DNA from 2 places in the Cupriavidus sp. UYPR2.512 genome. Region 2 is predicted to be linked to the other one. Evidence: predicted binding sites of a transcription regulator. Region 2 holds the regulator's gene; the other holds the start of a gene.
The links. The regulator sigma-54, encoded in region 2, starts transcription at its own class of promoters, with help from an activator protein. The targets are predictions, from matches to a motif close to TGGCANGNAANCTGCTTT.

Region 1: A3A5_RS0126780 (phenol hydroxylase subunit) is a predicted target of sigma-54. The motif match lies at 2,399-2,416, and genes of this name have one in related genera.

Annotation. Positions count from the first base shown of each region.
Region 1 is NZ_KB903156.1:16,617-26,112, forward strand. It holds gene poxR (phenol degradation transcriptional regulator PoxR) at 91-1,824, shown strand; gene A3A5_RS43625 (hypothetical protein) at 2,129-2,275, shown strand; gene A3A5_RS0126780 (phenol hydroxylase subunit) at 2,452-2,676, shown strand; gene A3A5_RS0126785 (aromatic/alkene monooxygenase hydroxylase subunit beta) at 2,727-3,722, shown strand; gene A3A5_RS0126790 (MmoB/DmpM family protein) at 3,755-4,036, shown strand; gene A3A5_RS0126795 (aromatic/alkene/methane monooxygenase hydroxylase/oxygenase subunit alpha) at 4,072-5,592, shown strand; gene A3A5_RS0126800 (phenol hydroxylase subunit P4) at 5,624-5,983, shown strand; gene A3A5_RS0126805 (NADH:ubiquinone reductase (Na(+)-transporting) subunit F) at 6,021-7,088, shown strand; gene A3A5_RS0126810 (2Fe-2S iron-sulfur cluster binding domain-containing protein) at 7,100-7,423, shown strand; gene A3A5_RS0126815 (catechol 2,3-dioxygenase) at 7,495-8,430, shown strand; gene A3A5_RS0126820 (2-hydroxymuconic semialdehyde dehydrogenase) at 8,545-9,496, shown strand, end outside.
Region 2 is NZ_KB902909.1:39,556-49,051, forward strand. It holds gene A3A5_RS0110185 (monovalent cation:proton antiporter-2 (CPA2) family protein) at 1-480, opposite strand, end outside; gene A3A5_RS0110190 (SIS domain-containing protein) at 622-1,605, shown strand; gene lptC (LPS export ABC transporter periplasmic protein LptC) at 1,649-2,278, shown strand; gene lptA (lipopolysaccharide transport periplasmic protein LptA) at 2,379-3,029, shown strand; gene lptB (LPS export ABC transporter ATP-binding protein) at 3,087-3,887, shown strand; gene A3A5_RS0110210 (RNA polymerase factor sigma-54) at 4,022-5,503, shown strand; gene hpf (ribosome hibernation-promoting factor, HPF/YfiA family) at 5,552-5,902, shown strand; gene ptsN (PTS IIA-like nitrogen regulatory protein PtsN) at 6,357-6,812, shown strand; gene hprK (HPr(Ser) kinase/phosphatase) at 6,892-7,863, shown strand; gene A3A5_RS0110230 (PsiF family protein) at 8,026-8,421, shown strand; gene rapZ (RNase adapter RapZ) at 8,539-9,423, shown strand.

The sequences.
Region 1 (9,496 bases), on a different contig from region 2:
CAGCCCCCGTCTCCCTGGCACATAATGTGCGTAAGATGCCAGCCGAAAGGCACACTCGAGCGGATCACCCGCCGGCACTGAGGGGAGACAATGAGCAGTTCAACCGACAAGTTCTCGGCCACCATGCGCGATGGCCTGGCCGATCTTGCCCGCCGCCTGCGCTTTGCCATGGAGGAGGGCGCGATCTGGCTGGACGAGCAGCGCATGATCCTGATCCATACTGCCGCCCTGGGCGCGCTGCGCAAGGAACTGGTGGACACCCTGGGCATGGAGCGCGCGCGCGGCCTGTTCACCCGCATGGGCTTCCATTCGGGCATGCGCGATGCGGAGGTCGCGCGCAAGCTGCGCGCCGGCCACAGCGACTTCGGCCAGCTGGAGATCGGGCCCTGCCTGCATACCATCGAGGGGGTGGTGCGGGTCACGCCGGTCAAGGTCGACATCGACATTGCCGCCGGCATCTACGAGGGCGAATTCCTGTGGGACGACTCCTTCGAGGGCGACGTCCACCGCCAGCTGTTCGGCATCGTCGATGAGCCCGCCTGCTGGATGCAGATCGGCTACGCGACTGGCTATACCTCGGCGCTGATGGGGCGCACCATCCTGTATCGCGAGGTTGAGTGCATCGCCTGCGGGCACGTGCACTGCCGCATCATCGGCAAGCCGGTGGAAGCCTGGGAAGACGGCGCACAGGCACTGGCGCTGTACCAGCCCGATCCCGTGATCGAAACGATCATCGCGCTGCAGAGCGAGGTTGAGCACCTGCGCGCGCTCCAGGGCACCCCGGCCACGCCGGCCGACCTGGTCGGCACCTCGCCCGGCTTCCGTGCCGCCTGGGGCCTGCTGCAGCGTGCTGCGGCCAGCAACGTGACGGTGCTGCTGCTGGGCGAGACCGGCGTGGGCAAGGAGCGTTTCGCGCAGGCATTGCACAGCGTGAGCGGGCGCGCCGACAAGCCCTTCATCGCCGTGAACTGCGCGGCGATCCCCGATGAGCTGATCGAGTCCGAGCTGTTTGGCGTGGAAAAGGGCGCCTTCACCGGCGCTAGCCAGTCGCGCCCCGGACGCTTCGAGCGTGCGCACGGCGGCACCCTGTTCCTTGACGAGCTGGGCGAGCTGTCGGCCTCGGCCCAGTCCAAGCTGCTGCGCGTGCTGCAGGAAGGCGAGGTCGAGCGCGTGGGCGGCACCGGCACGCGCAAGGTGGACGTGCGGCTGGTGGCCGCCACCAATGTCGACCTGGCCGAAGCCGTGAAGCAGGGCACCTTCCGCAAGGACCTGTACTACCGCCTCAACGTCTACCCGGTCACGATCCCGCCGCTGCGCGAGCGCCTGGACGATATCCGGCCGCTGGCCGAGCGCTTCGTGGCCCGCTACGGCGCGCGCCACGGCAAGCGCATCGTTGGCATCACCGACCGCGCGCTGGCCGAGCTGCGCCACTATGACTGGCCCGGCAACGTGCGCGAACTGGAGAACGTGATCGAGCGCGGCGTGATTCTGGCCAGCCAGGGCGGCCAGATCACCGCCGACCACCTGTTCCTGCCGGGGACCGTGGCACCGGTGGTGGATACCGCGCCGCGGCTGGGGGCGGGCGGCACCTTGCCAGACCTGCGCGAAGCCGCGGTCCACGCGCTCTTGGACCAGATGTCCGAGCAGCAGCTGGCGCTGGGCGACGTCGAGACCGTGCTGATGGAGGCGGCCATGCAGCGGGCCGACGGCAACATGAGCCAGGCGGCGCGGTTGCTCGGCATTACGCGGCCGCAGCTGGCGTATCGGTGGAAGATGCGCGGTACGCGCGGGGGTAACGGTAACGGCAACCACAACGGCAACTGAGGCCGCTGGCAGGCATTCAGAATGCTGAAGCTTTGCTCCCCTCTCCCGCTTGCGGGAGAGGGGCAGGGGGTGAGGGCAGCGGTGGCAAATCACAGGCTTTCACTTCGTGGACAAGCTCACCCTCACCCCAACCTCTCCCGCAAGCGGGAGAGGGAGCACACATGCGGTAGATCAAGCTCCTCCCACGCAATCCCCTGCACCAACCGTTCCTAGGCCTTCTCTGGCTTCCTCCCGTCTCCCCGGCTTTCCCCCTTGATCATTTGATGCAACCCCTTCCGGCCGCGCATCGGCCCGAAGTCGCCCGATGCTGCGCCGCGTCAGCGATTTTTCCCTGACGCATCAAGCCACATCACTAACGTTGCCCACGCACGCTGCTGCGCCGCAGGGCAATCCCATCCGCATCTGCTCGCTGCCCGCAAACGCCCACCCGGCGCGGCTTTTGATCATTTGATCAAGGTTTGCGGACAGCTTCATCAATTCATCGATAGGTTTGGGGCGGACCTTACCGGGTTAACGCGCACGCTCGCCAGCGCCAATTCCCCGCAACCCTTGCCCCACAACGCTTCGCGCTCGCTGGCACGGTCTTCGCAGTAAGGCCTGCGTCCAGCCAACGCAAAGGAGCGCGCCATGAACACCCCGTCGGTTCCCCTGTTCGAAGCCACGCCGCGCTATGTGCGGGTCGAGGGCCGCACCCCCGAAGGGTTTGTGCAGTTCGCCTTCAGCGTGGCCGACCCCGAGCTCAACGTCGAACTGATCATGCCGGAGCCGATGTTCGAAGCCTTCTGCTGCGTCAACCGCGTGCGCTTCCTGCCCCCGCTGGAAGCCGCGCCGCAGCCGCAAGCCGACGACTGACGCCGCAGCCACCGCATCACAAAGAGAGAAGGGATACAGGAGACCAAGCGATGCAAGTCGATATCAAGACCCAGCAGATCCAGCCGCTGCGCCAGACCTACGGCCATGTCGCGCGCCGTTTCGGCGACAAGCCGGCGTCGCGCTACCAGGAGGCGACCTACGACGTGCAGTCGGAGGTGAACTTCCACTACCGGCCCACCTGGGACCCCCGCTTCGAGCTGTATGACAAGCGCCGCACGGCGATCGTGATGCAAGACTGGTATGCGCTGAAGGACCCGCGCCAGTTCTACTACGGCGCCTACGTTACCGCGCGCGGGCGCCAGCAGGATGCAACGGAGAAGAGCTTTGCCTTCGTCGAGAAGCGCGGGCTGCTGCAGGCGCTGCCGGCCGAATGGCAGGAACGCCTGGCCGTTGGCCTGCTGCCGCTGCGCCATGTCGAGTGGGGCGCCAACATGAACAACTTCTACTGCGCCGACTATGGCTGGGGCACGGCCATCACGCAGGCCTGCACCTATTGCGCGATGGACCGCCTGGGTATCGCCCAATACCTGTCGCGCATCGGCATGCTGCTGGACGGCAATACCGGCGTGGCGCTGGAGCGGGCCAGGGTGGCTTGGCTAGAGAGCGCCGCGTGGCAGCCGCTGCGCCGCTTTGTCGAGCACACCTTTGTCACCGAGGACTGGTTCGAGACCTTCGTCGCCCAGAACCTGGTGCTCGACGGGCTGCTCTACCCGCTGGTCTACCAGCATGCCGACGCGGTGATCGCGCGCGCCTGCGGCACCGGGCTGGCGGTGCTGACCGAATTCATGAACGACTGGCGCGACGAGCACGCACGCTGGGTCGATGCCGTGATCCAGGCCGCCGCGGCCGAGTCGGACGCCAACCGCGTGCTGCTGTCGGGCTGGGCGCGCGCCGCCTGCGCCGAGGTGGCACAGGCGCTGGTGCCGGTGGCCGATGCGCTCACCGGCGAGGACGGCGCGCAGATGGTGGCGCTGTGCCGCGAGCAGTTCGAAGTTCGCCTGGGCAAGCTCGGCCTGGCTGCCTGATCCGCCCGCAACGAACCCCACGGAGACACGCCATGTCAGCGACCGCTGCCAACGTCTACATCGCCCTGCAGAACAACGACGACACCCGACTCATCATCGACGCCATCACCGAGGCCAACCCGCATGCGGTGGTGTCGCAGTTTCCCGCCATGGTCAAGATCGACGCCCCCGGCCACCTGACCATCGTGCGCGAACTGGTGGCCGGCAAGCTCGGCCGCGACTGGGACCTGCAGGAGATCCACCTGAACCTGATCTCGCTGTGCGGAAACATCGACGAAGACGAAGACGCCTTCACGCTGCGCTGGAACGCCTGACCGGACAGCGGCACACAGAACATCACGGAGACATCATGGACGCACGCAAGAAGCTCAACCTGCGCGAGAAGTACGCCTCGATGACGCGGGACCTGGCCTGGGAAACGACCTACGAGCCGATGGACAAGGTCTTCCCGTTCGACAAGTACGAGGGCATCCGCATCCACGACTGGGACAAATGGGAAGACCCGTTCCGCATGACCATGGATGCCTATTGGAAATATCAGTCGGAGAAAGAGCGCAAGCTGTACGCGATCATCGACTCGTTCGTGCAGAACAACGGCCACCTGAACGTATCCGACCCGCGCTACCTGAACGCGCTGCGGCTGTTCCTGACCGGCGTGACGCCGCTGGAATACGCCGCCCACCGCGGCTACGCGCACCTGGGTCGGCATTTCCGCGGCGCCGGCGCGCGCGTTGCGGCGCAGATGCAGTCGGTCGACGAGCTGCGCCACGCCCAGACCCAGTTGCACACGCTGTCCGTCTACAACAAGTACTTCCATGGCTTTGGCGAATGGCGTCACATGCACGACCGGGTCTGGTACCTGTCGGTGCCCAAGTCCTACTTCGAGGACGCGATGAGCGCGGGGCCGTTCGAGTTCATCACCGCGATCTCGTTCTCGTTCGAGTACGTGCTGACCAACCTGCTGTTCATGCCGTTCATGTCGGGCGCCGCCTACAACGGCGACATGGCCACGGTGACCTTCGGCTTCTCTGCGCAGTCCGACGAGTCGCGCCACATGACGCTGGGCCTGGAAGTGGTCAAGTTCCTGTGCGAGCAGGACCCCGGCAATATCCCGGTCCTGCAGAAGTGGCTGGACAAATGGTTCTGGCGCGGCTTCCGCCTGCTCACGCTGGTCGGCATGATGATGGACTACATGCTGCCCAAGCGCGTGATGTCGTGGGCGGAGGCCTGGGAGATGTACTTCGAGCAGGCGGGCGGGGCGCTGTTCAAGGACCTGGAGCGCTACGGCCTGCGCATGCCCAAGTACCACGAAGTGGCCACCAAGACCAAGGACCGCATCACGCACGAAGCCTGGGCCACCTTTTACAACTACGCGGGCGCGGCCGGCTTCCATACCTGGGTGCCCAAGGCCGACGAGATGGCATGGCTGACCGAGAAGTACCCGCAGACCTTCGAGCGCTACTACAAGCCGCGCCTGGACCACTGGCAGGAGCGCCAGCAGGCCGGCGACCGCTTCTACAACGCCACGCTGCCGATGCTGTGCCAGACGTGCCAGATCCCGATGGTGTTCTCGGAGCCGGACGATCCCACCCAGACCTGCTACCGCGAAAGCAGCTACCACGGCATGAAGTTCCACTTCTGCTCGGACGGCTGCAAGGACATCTTCGACGACGAGCCCGCCAAGTACGCGCAGGCCTGGCTGCCGGTGCACCAGATCTACCAGGGCAACTGCGGCGGCGCCACGCTGGAGGACGTGCTCAAGTGGTACCGGCTGAACCCGGGCGCTGACAACCTGGACTTCGAGGGCTCGCAGGACCAGCGCAACTGGAACGCGTGGAAGGGCATCGGGCCTGCCGCCGACGCCGCCTGAAGCGGCCCCATCAAAAGACAAGGAGACAACCATGCCCGTCGTATCCATCGGCGACTACGCCTTCGAGGCAGCCGACCGCGAGGCCGTGTTCCACGGCAACCGCCTGCTCTATATCGGCTGGGACGGCCACCTGCTGTTCTGCGCCCCGCATTGCTTCCCGTTCCCGCCGTCGATGCCGCTGCGCGACGTGGTGGACAAGGTGCTGCCCGGCGTCTACGGCTACCACCCCGACTTTGCCCGCATCGACTGGGGCAAGGTGCAGTGGCTGCGCGGCGGCCAGCCCTGGCAACCCGACCTGGACCGCTCGCTGGAAGAAAACGGCCTGGGCCACAAGGACGTGATCCGCTTCCGCACGCCGGGGCTGGACGGCATCGGCGGCAGCCGCAGCTGAGGCGCATGGTCGAACGCACCACCGGAAGGAGACCAAGATGTATTCGCTGACCATTGAACCGATCGGGCAGACCGTCCCCATCGCTCCTGGGCAGACCGTGCTGGATGCCTGCCTGCGCAACGGCGTGTGGCTGCCCCATGCCTGCTGCCATGGGCTGTGCGCCACCTGCAAGGTGCAGGTGGTGGACGGCGAGGTCGAGCAGGGCGAGGCCTCCAGCTTCGCGCTGATGGATTTCGAGCGCGACAACGGCCAGTGCCTGGCCTGCTGCGCGACCGCGCAGTCGGACCTGGTGATCGAGGCCGACATCGAGGAAGACGCCGATGCGCTGGGCCTGCCGCTGGCCGACTATCGCGCCGAAGTTGTCGAGACGCGCGCCCTGACGCCCACCATCCTGGGCATCTGGCTGCGTGTGAAGGATGGCGGACGCACGGCATTCCAGGCCGGTCAGTACGTCAACCTGAACGTGCCGGGTTGCGACCAGCCGCGCGCGTTCTCGCTGGCCAGCGCGCCGGGCGACGACCTGATCGAACTGCACGTGCGGCGCGTGCCGGACGGGCAGGCCACCGGCTACCTGCACGACCAGCTGGCGGTCGGCGACGAACTGTCGTTCTCCGCGCCCTATGGCCGCTTCTTCGTGCGCAAGTCGGCGCAGGTGCCGATGCTGTTCCTGGCGGGCGGCTCCGGTCTGTCCAGCCCGCGCGCGATGATCCTGGACCTGCTGGCCGCTGGCGAGACCCTGCCGATCACGCTGGTGCAGGGCGCGCGCAACCGTGGCGAGCTGTACTACGACGCGGAGTTCCAGGAGCTCTCGCAGGCCCACCCCAACTTCCGCTACGTGCCCGCGCTGTCGGACGAACCCGCCGACAGCGGCTGGAGCGGCGCGCGCGGCTACGTGCATGACGTGCTGCACCAGCTCTACGCGCAGGACGGCAATGCCGACTTCCGCGGCCACAAAGCCTACCTGTGCGGGCCGCCGCCGATGATCGAGGCCTGCATCCGCACGCTGATGCAGGGCCGGCTGTTCGAGGCGGATATCCACACCGAGAAGTTCCTGTCCGCGGCCGATGCGCAGAACAGCGCGCGCAGCCCGCTGTTCAAGATCTGAGGAGGCCGGCCATGCATACCGTCGAGATCGCCGGCAGCGGGCTGCGCTACTCCTGCGCGCCGGAGCAGAACCTGCTGCGGGCCATGGAAGTGCTGGGCCAGCGCGGCATCCCCGCCGGCTGCCGCGGCGGCGGCTGCGGTGTGTGCAAGGTCCGCATCGAGGCCGGCGACTATCACGCCGGCAAGATGAGCCGGGCCTGCCTCTCCGAAGCCGAGCAGCGCGCCGGGCTGGTGCTGGCCTGCAAGACCTACCCGGACAGCGATATCCGCCTGCGGCCTGTGGCCCTGCTGCAGCGCTGCCTGGAAAAGCAGCGTCGGCGCGAACAGGGCCGGTAACAAGCGAACGAAGCACAAGCAAAGAAGGTGGCACCCACACAACGCCACCCCACCACACCAGGAGACCCATCATGGCATTGACAGGCGTATTGCGACCGGGGCACGTAGCCCTGCGCGTGCTGGAGCTGGAACCGGCGCTGAAACACTACATCGAGGTACTCGGCTTGATCGAAACCGCGCGCGATGCGCAGGGCCGGGTGTTCCTGAAGGCATGGGACGAGCACGACCACCACAGCGTGGTGCTGCGCGAGGCCGACAGCCCGGGCATGGACTACATGGGTTTTCGTGTCGACAGCGGCCACACGCTGGAGCGGCTGGCGCAGGATGTGGAGAAATCCGGCCTGGCCACCGATTGCCAGTGGATCGCCGCGGGCGAGCACCCGCATACCGGCGTGCGCTTTCGCTTCACCATCCCGACAGGGCACGCGATCGAACTCTTTGCCGATAAGGACAAGCTTGGCTGCAAGACCGGCGACCTCAACCCCGACCCCTGGCCGGACGACCTGCGCGGCATGGCGCCCAGCCGCTTCGACCACTGCCTGCTGTATGGCGATGATGTCGACGGCACCGTCAGGCTGTTCCGCGACGTGCTGGGTTTTTCTCTGGCCGAGCAGGTCGTGGCCGGCTCCGACGGCGAGATGCTGATCGGTGCCTTCCTGACCTGCTCGAATAAGGCGCACGACATCGCATTTATCCGGCATCCGGAGAAGAACCGCTTCCACCATGCCTCGTTCCTGCTTGATAACTGGAGCGAGGTGCTGAAGGCGGCCGACATCATCTCCAAGAAGGATGTCTCGCTCGACATCGGCCCGACCCGCCACGGCATCACGCGCGGTGCGACGATCTACTTTTTCGATCCCTCGGGCAATCGCAACGAGGTGTTCTCCGGCGGCTATATCCACTACCCGGACAAGCCCACCATTACCTGGACTGACAACGAGCTGGGGCGCGCGATCTTCTATCACGACAGGAAGCTGAACGAAGCGTTTTTGAATGTGCTGACCTAAACGCGAACGCTCGCCTCCCGCTGGTTTGCCCCCTCTCCCGCTTGCGGGAGAGGGGCACCCAAACGATGGGCGGAGGGTCGCAGTGCGCGATTGCTTCAACATCAGAGAACCAATATGAAAGACTTCAAGAACTTCATCAACGGCGAGTGGGTCGGCACCGCGCGGACCTTCGAGAACCGCAACCCCGCCGATAACAGCCTGATCGGCCACGTGCACGAGGCCGGCAAGGCCGAGGTCGACGCCGCGGTGCAGGTCGCGCGCCGTGCGCTGCAGGGGCCGTGGGGCCGCATGACGGTGGCGCAGCGGGTCGAGCTGCTGCACGCGGTGGCCGACGGCATCAACCGCCGCTTCGACGAATTCGTGCAGGCGGAGATCGCCGATACCGGCAAGCCGTTCGGGCTGGCCAGCCATATCGACATCCCGCGCGGCGCGGCCAACTTCAAGGTTTTTGCCGACCTGATCCGCAACGTGCCGACCGAAAGCTTTGCCATGGACACGCCCGACGGCGGCAAGGCCATCAACTATGCGGTGCGCAGCCCGCGCGGCGTGATCGGCGTGGTGTGCCCGTGGAACCTGCCGCTGCTGCTGATGACGTGGAAGGTCGGGCCGGCGCTGGCCTGCGGCAATACGGTGGTGGTCAAGCCCTCGGAGGAGACCCCCGCCACCGCGACGCTGCTGGGCGAGGTGATGAACGAGGCCGGCGTGCCGCCGGGCGTCTACAACGTGGTGCATGGTTTCGGCCCGGATTCGGCCGGCGCGCTCCTGACCGCGCACCCGCAGGTCAACGGCATTACCTTCACCGGCGAGACCCGCACCGGCGAGGCCATCATGAAGGCCGCGGCCAACGGCGTGCGGCCGGTGTCGTTCGAGCTGGGCGGCAAGAACGCGGGCATCGTGTTCGCCGATGCGGACTTCGACAAGGCCGTGGCCGGCATCACGCGCTCGGCGTTCGAGAACAGCGGCCAGGTGTGCCTGGGCACCGAGCGGGTCTACGTGCAGCGGCCGATCTTTGCGCGCTTTGTTGCCGCGCTGAAGGCGAAGGCCGAGGGGCTGAAGCTGGGACACC
Region 2 (9,496 bases):
CAGATCCTGGAACAGCAGGATGCTGATGATATTGCGGCCCTGCTCGCTTTCCAGCTCCATGCGCTCGGACAGCATCTTGGAGACGATCGCGGTGGAAGACATCGCCAGCGCCCCGCCCAGCGCCACGGACGCCTGCCAGGACAGCGGGAACAGCCAGTTGAAAGCCCAGCTGGCCGGCACCACTGCCAGCATCGACAGCACCACCTGCGAGCCGCCCAGGCCGAACACCAGCCGCTTCATCGAGCGCAGCTTGGTCAGGTTGAACTCCAGCCCGATCGAGAACATCAGGAAGACCACGCCGAATTCGGCCAGATACTTGGTCTGCGCGGTGTCGCTGGCCAGCCCCAGCGCATGCGGGCCGATCAGGATGCCAACGGCCAGGTAGCCCAGCATCGGCGGCAGCTGCAGCATGCGGAATGCGACCACGCCGAAGACGGCGGCGGCCAGCAGCACCAGGGTCAGTTCCAGCGGAGAATGCATCAGGCGGTCTGGGTGACCGGCCAGGCGCGCGTCCGACCCGGCACGGGCACCCTGCCGGCAAAATACGGCGAGCACGGCTAGCACGACGTGCGCCATGGGTCGGGCCAGGCGCCATCGCATTCGTTGGTATACTTCGTCGCCATGATAGCCAATTTCGATGCGGATCGAGCACTCAGACTCGCCCGCGACACTCTCCAGACCGAAGCCGATGCGGTTTCCGCACTTTCCGGACGCCTGAACGGCGACTTTGCGCGTGCCGTGCAGCTGATCCTGCAATGCACCGGCCGCGTGGTCGTCTCTGGCATCGGCAAGTCCGGCCATATCGGACGCAAGGTCGCAGCCACGCTGGCCTCTACCGGCACGCCGGCGTTCTTTGTGCACCCTGCCGAAGCCAGCCACGGCGACCTGGGCATGGTCACGCGCGACGACGTGCTGATCGCCTTCTCAAATTCCGGCGAGACCGGCGAGCTGCTGTCGATCATCCCGATCGTCAAGCGCATCGGCGCGCGCCTGATCTCGGTCACCGGCAACCCCGACTCCAACCTGGCCAAGCTGGCCGACGTCCACCTGGACGCGGCGGTCGAAAAAGAAGCCTGCCCGCTGAACCTGGCGCCGACGGCCAGCACCACCGCGGCGCTGGCACTGGGCGATGCGCTGGCGGTGGCGGTGCTGGATGCGCGCGGCTTTGGCGAGGAAGACTTCGCCCGCTCGCACCCCGGCGGTGCGCTCGGGCGCAAGCTGCTGACCCATGTGCGCGACGTGATGCGCACCGGCAACGCCGTGCCCGAGGTGCGTGAGAACACGCCGCTGGCCCAGGCGCTGATGGAAATCACCCGCAAGGGCATGGCCATGACTGCCGTGGTGGACCCGGACGGACACGCCATCGGCGTCTTCACCGACGGCGACCTGCGCCGCCTGCTGGAAACCCCGCGCGACTGGAAGACCGTGCCCATCGGCGAGGTCATGCACCGCAGCCCGCACGTGGTCAACGAGAACCAGCTCGCCGTCGAAGCGGTGCAGGTGATGGAAGCCAACCGCATCAACCAGCTGCTGGTGGTGGATGACGACGGCCGCCTGACGGGCGCGCTGCATATCCACGACCTGACCCGCGCCAAGGTCATCTGAGCGGGCGCGGGCCCGCCGCAACCGGCACAACGCCAAGGACACCATGCAGGCACTCCTCGCCTCCCTCAGCGGCATCGTCATGCGGCTGCTGCCGCTGCTGCTGATGGCCTTCGTGGCGGGCAGCACGTTCTGGCTGGTCCAGATCAACTCCCCCAAGGAAGACCTGGCCGCGCAAAGCACCAGGAAGCACGAGCCTGATTACTTCATGGACCGCTTCTCGGCCACCGAGCTGGCGCCGGACGGCAGCACCAAGATCCGCTTCACCGGCGATCGCATGGTCCATTTCGAGGACGACCAGACCTACGAGGTGACCCGGCCCGCCATGCGCGCGTACGAGCCGGACCGCCCGCCGGTCACAGCCCGCGCCGATATGGGCCGCATGAACGCCGAGGGCTCGGTGATCGACCTGTACGGCAACGGCTTCGTCATGCGCCAGCAGGGCGTGGACGTGTCCAAGGACCCGCAGCTGACCGCCGCATCCAGTTATTTCCAGCTGCTGGTCAATGACGACATCGTCAAGACCGACAAGCCGGTCAAGCTTACGCGCGGCCCGTCGGTGATGACCGCCAACGGCCTGATCTTCAACAACGTCACGCGCGAAGTACAATTGCTCGGCAATGTACGCGGCACCATTATCACCGGGCCGACCCCGGGCCGCGCGCCGGGGTCCTGAGCCCCGGCCCGGGGGCCGCGCACGCAGTGCCGGCATGCGCGGCCGGTCCGCACGAACCCGCACCAACGTACCCAGACGCCCTCAAGCAACCCCTGCCAACATGACTGCTTCCCTGACGACATCGTCCCGTCGACGCACCGCCCCGGCCCTGCTCGCCCTGGCCATGGCCTTCGGCCTGCTGGCCCAGCCCGCCCTGGCCGAGCGCGCGGACCGCGACAAGCCGATGGTGCTGGAGGCGGACAACGCCAGCTACGACGACGTCAAGCAGATCTATACGCTGAGCGGCAACGTGGTGCTGACCAAGGGCACCATGATTCTGAAGTCCGACGCCGCCGAACTGCGCACCGACCCCGAGGGCTACCAGTTCGCGGTGGCCACCGCCAAGCCGGGCAAGCAGGCCTACATCCGGCAGAAGCGTGAAGGCGTCGACGAATACATCGACGGCTGGGGCGACCGCATCGAGTACGACGGCAAGCAGGAGTACTCCAAGCTGATCGGCAATGCCCGCATGGCGCGCCTGCAGGGTGCCAAGCAGGTCGACGAGATCCGCGGCGCGGTGCTGACCTACGACAGCCGCAAGGAGTTCTACACGGCCGCCGGCGGCGGTAGTGGCGACGCCGCGGCCGCCAATCCGTCCGGCCGCGTGCGCGCGGTGCTGTCGCCGCGCCAGGACCAGAAGGCCGGCGCCACGGGCAGCGGCGGCTCGCCGCTGGACCTGAAGCCGGCGCCCGCGCCTGCCAACAAACCCTGACGCCTGGCGCCGGCCTGCCTGCCCGCGCCAGAAACGCCTGAACGCCTGACTGTGCCTATGACCGATACCGCAACCATCGCCGACAAGCCTTCCGTCGAAGCCTCCTCGATCCTTCCCGGGGGCAGCACGCTGGTCGTGCGCCACCTGAAGAAGCGCTATGGCTCGCGCACGGTGGTCAAGGACGTCTCGCTCGACGTGAAGAGCGGCGAGGTGGTCGGCCTGCTCGGCCCCAACGGCGCGGGCAAGACCACGTCGTTCTACATGATCGTGGGCCTGGTGGCGCTGGACGAAGGCGATATTGTGCTCGACGGCGATCACATCAGCGGCCTGCCGATCCATGAGCGCGCGCGCATGGGGCTGTCGTACCTGCCGCAGGAAGCCTCGGTGTTCCGCAAGCTCAATGTCGAAGAGAACATCCGCGCGGTGCTGGAGCTGCAGCTGGACAAGGGCAAGCCTCTGGCCAAGGCCGAGATCGAGCGCCGCCTGGATACATTGCTGGACGACCTGCAGATCGCGCACCTGCGCAACAACCCGGCGCTGTCGCTGTCGGGCGGTGAGCGCCGCCGCGTGGAAATCGCGCGCGCGCTGGCGTCGTCGCCGCGCTTCATCCTGCTGGACGAACCCTTCGCCGGCGTGGACCCGATCGCCGTGGGCGAGATCCAGCGCATCGTCAGCTTCCTCAAGGCACGCAATATCGGCGTGCTGATCACTGACCACAACGTGCGTGAGACGCTCGGCATCTGCGACCACGCCTACATCATCAGCGAAGGCACGGTGCTGGCCGCGGGCCAGCCCGAGGAAATCATCGCCAATGACGCAGTGCGGCGCGTCTACCTGGGCGAGAACTTCCGCATGTGATGCAGCGGCCTGCCCGGAGCGGCAGGCCTCTTCGCGGGCGCGCGTGGGACCTCCCACAGCCAGCGGCGATCAGACCGCACAAGCGATAGCAATTTCCGTTCCAACAACGGAAAGATGCGCATAGAATAGGTCGCATGAAACCGTCGCTACAGCTCCGCCTTTCCCAGCATCTGGCCCTGACCCCGCAACTGCAGCAGTCGATCCGGCTGCTGCAGCTCTCCACGCTGGAACTGCAGCAAGAGGTCGAACAGGCGCTGACGGAAAACCCGCTGCTCGAGCGCGAGAACGACTGGATTGAAAGCCCGCTGCGCGTTGCGCCCGACGGCTCGGTGAACCTGCAGAGCGCACCGGCGCCCGCCCCGGCAGAGCCCCAGGGCAATGGCGACGCCCGCGCCGACGGCGCGGGTGACGATGACAGCTATGGCGACAGCGGCAACGGCGACGACTATGGCAGCGGCGACTGGAGCCTGGACGACTTTGCCCGCCGCCCCCAGGGCGACGAGGACGAAAAAACACCGATGCAGCTGCGCGAAGCCGAGCCCACGCTGCGCGAGTACCTGATGGAGCAGCTCACGCCGCTGAAGATCTCGACACGCGACAAGGGCCTGGCCATCTTCCTGATCGAATCGCTCGACGACGATGGCTACCTGAGCGCATCGCTTGAGGAGATCTGCACGGAGTTGCCGGAAGAACTCGAGTTCGAGATCGAGGAAGTCCACGCAGTTCTTACGCTGCTGCAGAGCTTCGACCCGCCCGGCGTGGGCGCGCGCAACGCCGCCGAATGCCTGGGCCTGCAGTTGCGGCGCCTGACGCACCCGCAGCGCGAACTGGCACTGAACATCGTCACCAACCACCTCGAGTTGCTGGCAGTACGCGACTACACGCGGCTGAAGAAGGCGTTGCAGGTCGATGAAGTGGCGCTGAAGTCCGCACACGAACTGATCCGCTCGCTGGCGCCCTACCCCGGCCATGCATACAGCCGCCCGGAGGCCGACTTCGTGGTGCCGGACGTGTTCGTGCGCAAGAGCGGCGGCGGCTGGATCGCGCAGCTCAATCCGGATGTGATGCCGAGGCTGCGCATCAATGATATGTATGCACAGATCCTGCGTGGCGCGAAGGGTGAGTCCGGCACGGCCGGGCTGCAGCAGAAGCTGCAGGAAGCTCGCTGGCTGATCAAGAACATCCAGCAAAGGTTCGACACAATCCTGCGTGTCTCGCAGGCCATTGTCGAGCGTCAAAAGAACTTTTTCAGCCACGGCGAAATCGCCATGCGCCCCTTGGTTTTGCGGGAGATTGCCGATACACTGGGTTTACACGAGTCAACCATCTCCCGGGTGACGACCAATAAATACATGGCAACGCCGATGGGTACTTTCGAACTGAAGTACTTCTTCGGCAGCCACGTGTCCACCGAAACCGGTGGCGCGGCTTCATCAACGGCCATCCGCGCCTTGATCAAGCAACTGATAGGAGCCGAAGACCCGAGGAATCCCCTTTCCGACAGTCGCATTGCCGAACTGCTGGGTGAGCAAGGCTTTGTTGTTGCGCGCCGCACTGTTGCCAAGTATCGCGAAGCCCTGAAGATCCCCGCAGTCAATCTCCGCAAGTCTTTGTAGCCGAGCCCACCGCCTGCCTGGTGAGGCTCTTTCAGAAGGAGAAGCGCTATGAACTTCAAGATCAGTGGACACCACCTGGACATCACGCCCCCTCTGCGTGAGTACGTGGAAACGAAGCTGGAGCGAATCGTCAGGCATTTCGATCAGGTCATTGGCGTTAGCGTGCTGCTCTCTGTCGACAACCACAAGGAAAAGGACCGGCGGCAGTACGCGGAAATCAATCTACATCTCAAGGGCAAGGACATCTTTGTCGAGGCGCATCACGAAGACCTATATGCAGCGATCGACGCACTCGTCGACAAGCTGGACCGTCAGGTGATCCGCTACAAGGATCGCGTGCAAGGCCACGACCGCGAAGCGGTCAAGTACCAGATGGCCGCAGCGCAAATGCAGCAATGACCGTGCCCGGCAGCCCCGCAGCGGGCTGCTGAATCAGGATTCAACAGGCAAGCCGCGCACCAAGCGCGGCTTTTTTGCGCCCTCGCGATCCGGGTTGCCGCCGGCATGCCGCGCCCGCACTGGTGGTGCGGCCCGGCTGTGGCGCCGGAGCCAACGCTTTTCACCCGAATGGGCAAGAGTGTTCGCAAGCGCGGCGCCAAGGTGTATGCTGCGCCATACAAAGAGAGGGAATCCTGGCCGCGCCCCACACCGGTGCGCCGGCTCCCGGCCCGGAGGCACGATTGCATCACTATGTATCGTTCTGCACCGGCTTGCTCCGCTGCGCTGCACAATGCGGGGGTAGTCGCTGCTCTATAATGGGCCGGACGCCTCCGGCCAGGCCAACGGCAGCCCCGGAGCCAGCCCCTGCCCGGCGGAACGATCCGCCCGCTAACTGAAATCCTGCGCATCGCCCATGAATCGTTTGGCCAAATTGCTGCCACCCGGCAACATCAACCTCGACGTCAGCGTCACCAGCAAGAAGCGTGTATTCGAGCAGGCCGGGCTCCTCTTCGAGAACAACCATGGCGTGGCGCGCGCCATCGTGACGGACAACCTGTTCGCGCGCGAGTCGCTGGGATCCACCGGCCTGGGCGCCGGCGTGGCGATCCCGCACGGCCGCATCAAGGGCCTGAAGCAGCCGCTGGCCGCCTTCATGCGCCTGGCCGAGCCGATTCCGTTCGAATCGCCGGATGGCAAGCCGGTATCGCTGCTGATCTTCCTGCTGGTGCCCGAACAGGCTACGCAGCAACACCTGGAAATCCTGTCAGAAATCGCGCAACTGCTTTCCGACCGCGACATGCGTGAAGGGCTGGCCACGCTGCCCACGCCCGATGCCGTCCATCAGTTGCTGATCGCATGGCATCCCTGATCCCCTGATCCCCAAGCGGGCCGGCACCAGACCGGGCAGGCGCCAGGCGCTTCGCAAACCGCCCCACCAGTCATAGCGCATGGAACTCACCGGCGTCACCTCCCAGTCCATCTTCGACGACAACGCAGCCGACATCAAACTCTCGTGGGTGGCCGGCCTGGAGGGCGCGGACCGCGCCTTCGACGTGGAGTTCGCCCGCGAAGCCACCTCAGCCGCCGACCTGGTGGGCCACCTGAACCTGATCCACCCCAACCGCATCCAGGTGCTCGGCAAGCCTGAGATCACTTATTACCAGCGGCTGGACGACGAGACCCGCAAGCGCCAGATGGGCGAGCTGATCCTGCTGGAGCCGCCCTTCCTGGTGATCGCCGACGGCATGGAGCCGCCGCCCGACCTGGAGCTGCGCTGCACGCGCTCGTCCACGCCGCTGTTCACCACGCCGGTGTCGTCGGCCGCGGTGATCGACCACCTGCGCCTGTACCTGTCGCGCATCTCCGCGCCGCGCGTGACCATGCACGGGGTATTCCTCGACATCCTGGGCATGGGCGTGCTGATCATGGGCGAATCGGGCCTGGGCAAGAGCGAACTGGGCCTGGAACTGATCTCGCGCGGCCACGGGCTGGTCGCCGACGATGCGGTGGACTTCGTGCGCCTGGGGCCGGATTTCATCGAAGGCCGCTGCCCGCCGCTGCTGCAGAACCTGCTTGAAGTACGCGGCCTGGGCCTGCTCGACATCAAGACCATCTTCGGTGAGACCGCGGTGCGCCGGAAGATGAAGATCAAGCTGGTGGTGCAGTTGGTGCGCCGCAACGACGGCGAGTTCGAGCGGCTGCCGCTCGATTCGCAATACCTGGACGTGCTGGGCCTGCCGATCCACATGGTCAAGATCCAGGTGGCGGCCGGCCGCAACCTGGCCGTACTGGTCGAGGCCGCGGTGCGCAACACCATCCTGCGCTTGCGCGGCATCGATACGCTGCGCGACTTCATGGACCGGCAGCGCGCCGCGATGCAGGCCGATGCGGTTTCGCGAGGCCAGGGCCGCCTGCTCTGAGCGCCAGCGTTTTCATTTGCTTACAACGGCGTTGACACAGAACGTCAACGTTCTTCAGGCGTGCTCCGTTTTGTGCTGTAATGGGCATGGCGCCCGTTATGGAAGCTGCAACGCCGGCAATGGCGCGCGGCCATGAAGTTTTCCACAGCCAGGAGAGCAAGCATGAAGAAACTGATCGCGATGTGCGCGCTGGTCACCCCGATGATTGCCGCCAGCGCTTTTGCGCAGACCACCGCCACGCCGGCAAGCCCCGCTACACCGGCCAAGCCAGCGGCCACCGCACCGGCAACGCCGGCCATGCCCGCCACGCCCGCCACCCCGGCTACCCCCGACAAGCCCGCGGCAGCCAATACGCAGCAGGACAAGATGAAGGCCTGCAACACGCAAGCCGCCGGCAAGAAGGGCGACGAACGCAAGGCGTTCATGAAGGAATGCCTGTCCAAGGGCGCGTCCAAGAGCCAGCAGGAGAAAATGGCTTCCTGCAGCAAGTCGGGCAAGGGCAAGAAGGGCGACGAATACAAGGCCTACATGAAGGAATGCCTGTCCAAGGCAGCCTGAGCCGCAGCCAGCGCCGCAACCTGACGACAAGAGCATGGCGAACCGCAAGGTTCGCCATGCTTGCTTTGCGCGTGGTGTCATGACGCCTTCATCACGTGATGCTATGCTTCAGTTGCTATGCGCATCATCCTCATCACCGGCATATCCGGTTCCGGCAAGTCCGTCGCACTGAACGTGCTTGAAGACGCAGGCTACTACTGCGTGGACAACCTGCCGGCTCAGTTCATCCCGGAACTGACCCGCTACCTCGACAGCCAGGGCTATACGCACCTGGGCGTCGCCACTGACATCCGCAGCCGCGAGTCCCTCGACCAGTTGCCCGACACCGTGCGCGCGCTGGCCGCGGAGCACCAGGTCGAGGTGGTGTTCCTGACCGCCAGCACCGACGCACTGGTGCAGCGCTACTCCGAGACGCGCCGCCGCCACCCGCTGTCGGTGCGTACCGACGGCGTGCCGGGCCCGGGCGGTGAACCCGCCTTCAACGACACCGCGCTGATGGAAGCGATCGAGATGGAGCGCGCGCTGTTGAGCCCGCTGGCCGAGGCCGCGCACCGCATCGACACCAGCAATGTGCGCACCAATACGCTGCGCAGCTGGATCAAGGAGCTGATCCGCGAAGACAGCCAGCGGCTGACGCTGCTGTTCGAGTCGTTCGGCTTCAAGCACGGCGTGCCCAGCGATGCGGACATGGTGTTCGACGTGCGCTCGCTGCCCAACCCCTATTACGACTTGGCCTTGCGCCCGCTGACGGGGCGCGACACGCCGGTGATCGACTTCCTGCAGGCCCAGCCAATGGTGCTGGCAATGGCCGAGGATATTCGCGCCTATGTGGAAAAGTGGCTGCCAAGTTTCATTGCCGACAACCGCAGCTACCTGACCGTGGCGATCGGCTGCACCGGCGGCCAGCATCGCTCGGTCTATATTGCCGAAAGGCTTGCCAACTACTTCCGGGCGCATGGTAATGTGCTAGTGAGACACCGAGAGCTCGCACCGGCGGGCTGACGCAGGCGGGACTGCCAACTGGCATCTGCGCGCCGCGTTGGCCGGCTGGCCCATTGCTGCGCGATACCCAAGC